Regions from separate parts of the Vibrio sp. PID23_8 genome, predicted to be linked through region 2. Evidence: predicted binding sites of a transcription regulator. Region 2 holds the regulator's gene; the other holds the start of a gene.
The links. The regulator CRP, encoded in region 2, controls carbon source genes, mostly activating them, when cyclic AMP is high. The targets are predictions, from matches to a motif close to TGTGANNNNNNTCACA.
Positions count from the first base shown of each region.

Region 1: the regulator CRP is predicted to act here: its motif matches at 910-925, upstream of AK966_RS10780 (glycogen/starch/alpha-glucan phosphorylase).

Region 1 covers NZ_LIXE01000005.1:88,432-90,641, reverse strand. The annotation lists gene malT (HTH-type transcriptional regulator MalT) at 1-491, opposite strand, end outside; gene AK966_RS10780 (glycogen/starch/alpha-glucan phosphorylase) at 1,060-2,210, shown strand, end outside.
Region 2 covers NZ_LIXE01000011.1:16,562-18,771, forward strand. The annotation lists gene AK966_RS15930 (phosphoribulokinase) at 1-493, shown strand, start outside; gene crp (cAMP-activated global transcriptional regulator CRP) at 732-1,364, shown strand; gene AK966_RS15940 (DUF1338 domain-containing protein) at 1,451-2,210, opposite strand, start outside.

The DNA.
Region 1 (2,210 bases), on a different contig from region 2:
GGTGGGTTAGCACGACTCGTCACGACCACCGTGAGGTTATCTGGCATGTGCTTTAAGAAAAAACGCATCGATTCATGGATTTCGTCGTTGGCGATCAGATGGTAATCATCTAAAACGATATAACACTCGTACTGAAAATCTTCCATCTCAGCGAAAACTTCGCTAAATAAAGAGCGTAAAGAAGAGAATTGACGCTTTTCAGCCAGCTTTTGAGCGTTAGAGCAACTGTAATTGGTTGCTTTGTTTAAAGCTTGTAGTAAGTAATTGACGAAACGGAAGCCATCATTGTCGCTATCGTCGATGCTATACCACCCGACGTTTGGCTTATCTGACAACCATTGAGCTGCCATGGTTGTTTTGCCGTAACCAGCAGGGGAGCGAAACAAAACCAGTTTGTAGTAAGGCGCATGTTGTAGTAAGTCCAACACTCGTGGGCGGACGATGGCATTGTGTAAGCGGCCGGGGCGAGTGAGTTTAGATGGAATCCACATTGTTAATTCTGTCCTTAAATTTTTGAGCTAGCGAAACTAGAAACAGACCCACACGACCAAATTTTGATTGTGTGCAAAAAATGTTAGGGTGGCGAGTCGCTTTGAATGGTACGACATGAGAAATGCTATTTACTTTGATCCACTTCCTAATTCTTAAGAACTGAGTAAACATTGCTCATCTACGCCCTAATTTTGTGATTTTAATCACCTAAATGTTGATTTTGTTAGTCTCGTGTAGATTGGGTTGCGCGATTTTTACAGAAAAACCATTAGCGTAAAATATTTTAATGTGATCGATAAGACAGTTTTTACATCCCAGTAAAAAGGTCAATTAAAAAAACGTCATGAATAAAATTTACTCTTTCTCTAAATTGGTTGTGATCTGAATCACTAGCAAGGGCAGGATCGACTGCTGTGTTGAGATTTAGATCACTAACTTTGCAATGCTCCCCCCCCTACGCCCTAGCCCCTACTCCTATCAGTGAGGAGATGCAGGAGGATGTTTCTTCACCTAGGGAAATGCACGATGTATGGCAGATGAATTACTACAAGACGTGAGAATTTCTTAATGAAACCTACTCAACAGAAACAATTTGACAAGAAGTCGTTCCAAGAAAGCGTGAAGAAACATCTATCTGTCACTTACGCACATACGATTGAAAATGCAGATAGCCGCGCTTGGTATCTAGCAATGGGGCGCGCATTGGCTGAATTCACAACATGCGATTTGTTGGCCACAGAAGAAGATCCTCGCATTAAGAATGCGAAAAGTGTTAACTACCTTTCACTAGAATTCCTTATCGGTCGTTTGACTGGTAACAACCTAATCAGCATGGGCCTTTACGAAGAGATCACTGAAGCAATGGCTGAACTAGGTCACAACCTAACAGACCTTCTAGAAGAAGAGCGTGACCCATCATTGGGTAACGGTGGTCTAGGTCGTCTAGCGGCATGTTTCATGGACTCATGTGCAGCGCAAGAATTCCCAACCGTAGGTTACGGCCTGCACTACGAATACGGTCTGTTTAAGCAGTCGTTCAAAGATGGTCGTCAACAAGAAGCGCCAGACGCATGGCGTGGCGTTGAAGGTTACCCATGGGAAATTGCTCGTCCAGAGCTCGCACAAGAAATCGGCTTCTATGGTCACGTTGAAGTGGTCAACGTGAACGGTAAAGAAGTTCGTAAATGGGTTCCTGGCATGTCTGTAAAAGCAATGCCTTGGGATCTACCTATTGTAGGTTACGAATCAGATACGGTTTACCCTCTACGTCTTTGGGAATGTCAGGCAATTGCACCATTCTCACTAGCTAGCTTTAACAATGGTGATTACTTCGAAGCGCAACACGCGCTGATCGACGCAGGTAACATCACCAAAGTGCTTTACCCGAACGATAACCACGAGAAAGGTAAAACACTGCGTCTAATGCAACAGTACTTCCACTCAGCAGCGTCTGTGCGCGACATCCTACGTCGCCACGAAGCAGCAGGTTACACGCTCGCGGAATTGCCGAAGCAAGAGACTATCCAGCTAAACGATACGCACCCAACGATTGCTATCCCTGAGCTAATGCGCATCCTAGTGGACGAGAAAGGTCTTACTTGGGAAGCGGCTTGGGAAATCAGCTCTCACACGTTCGCGTACACCAACCACACGCTACTACCAGAAGCGCTAGAGACATGGCCAGAGTCGCTAATCCAGCGTCTACTTCCACGTCATAT
Region 2 (2,210 bases):
GCTGTTCTATGAAGGATTACACGGCGGCGTGGTCGATGGTGATGTCGATGTGGCTCAGCATGTTGATTTTCTGATTGGCATGGTGCCGATCGTGAACTTAGAGTGGATTCAAAAGTTCGTACGCGATACGCGCGACCGAGGTCACTCTCGTGAAGCCGTGATGGATTCAATCGTGCGCTCAATGGACGACTATCTTAACTACATTACACCACAGTTTTCTCGTACCCACATCAACTTTCAACGTGTCCCGACCGTGGATACGTCAAACCCACTTAACGCCAAAGGCATACCAAGTCTGGATGAAAGCTTTGTTGTTATTCGCCTTCGTGGCATTAAAAATGTCGATTTTCCTTATCTACTCGCTATGATTGACGGCTCATTTATGTCACGCCACAACACCATTGTCGTGCCCGGCGGTAAGATGAGCTTTGCCATGGAGCTCATCGTCAGGCCGATTCTGCAACAGCTCATCGAAACGGGTAAAATTGGTTAAAAACCTCGCGAATAAAGTGTTTACTTTTCATACCGTGATCATGTGCACATTTTTGCTTACAAAATCTCCACCATGGCACGATTAAAATCAAGAAATCGTTTTCGAAAAAGGATACTATTTCTAACCGAAACACAAGAGAGCTTGCAGTATAGAAAAGTATTCTTATTCTAGTAAGCTAATTCGGGCTTAGCTAAAATACGGATAGCGCAAGCGTACCCTGCAGAGGAAGTGATATATTATGGTTCTAGGTAAACCTCAAACCGACCCAACACTAGAGTGGTTTCTTTCACACTGTCATATTCATAAATACCCTTCAAAGAGCACGCTAATTCACGCGGGTGAGAAAGCTGAAACGTTGTACTACATCGTTAAAGGTTCTGTTGCGGTTCTTATCAAAGACGAAGAAGGTAAGGAGATGATCCTTTCTTACCTAAACCAAGGTGACTTCATTGGTGAACTAGGTCTATTCGAAGAAGACCAAGAGCGTACCGCATGGGTTCGTGCTAAATCTCCTTGTGAAGTGGCTGAAATTTCGTTCAAGAAATTCCGTCAACTTATTCAAGTAAACCCTGACATCCTAATGCGCCTTTCTGCGCAAATGGCTCGTCGCCTTCAAGTTACTAGCCAGAAAGTGGGTGACCTAGCGTTCCTAGACGTAACTGGTCGTATCGCTCAGACTCTTCTGAACCTTGCTAAGCAGCCAGATGCAATGACGCACCCAGACGGAATGCAAATCAAGATCACTCGTCAAGAAATCGGTCAAATCGTTGGCTGTTCTCGTGAGACAGTAGGCCGAATCTTGAAGATGCTAGAAGAGCAGAACCTAATTTCTGCACACGGCAAAACTATCGTTGTTTACGGGACTCGTTAATTCCGATTAACGTTTAAAAAATTCAAAGCCACCAATAGAAACATTGGTGGCTTTTTTGTTTTAGAAAAACACTGGATTAGCGCCCTCTATTTTTTTCCGTTTGTGCTCTCAAAGATCTTATCTGCCGATGCGGCAACAAATCCTGAGTACAAGTCACCGTTATCCATTGCGTAGCGCTTAGCAAACTCGTAAAAGCCTCCAGGAATCACTTCAACACCTTCCGTAAAGGCCACTGGCACTTTATCGGCCATGGTCGAAGATTGCTCTAGCAACACCTGTGGCGTACCTTTTACTTCGCCGCCGTTTTCGTTGATGGTGAAGCCTGCTGTGCGTAGGTGGTCGTTTACTTGCTTCACTTCTTGGTGTTGGTTAAGTTGGTTTACGCTCACGGTAAAGTGATTTGCGCCGTAACCATGTGCAGCAAGCCAAGAGGCATACTCACTCTCGTTCGCCAACGTTTGGAAATCAGCGTAACTAATCTCCCACAAACGTCCACCATACAAGAAGCCGCTGCCAATCAGCTTTGAAGCATCAACCTGCTCGACCAGTTTATGAACGATGTCTTGCAGCTCTGGCGAACATTCATCGACCTTCAACTCACTGATAAACACTTTTGGTTGCTTTGGATCTGGGTGCTCAAAGTGTTTTGCCACCAGCTTTTTGCTTTCAAATACGTAGTCACCACAGGCTTTATAACCCACTGTCAAAAATGGTTTCGCCAACGTTTCAATACCGAGGGGAGCGACATTAAACGTACGTAGCGCAATATGGTCATTAATCAAAGGCTCATCTTCTTGTAGAAGTTGATGGACTTTAGCAGCTGAAGGGCAAAGACGTTGAATGTAG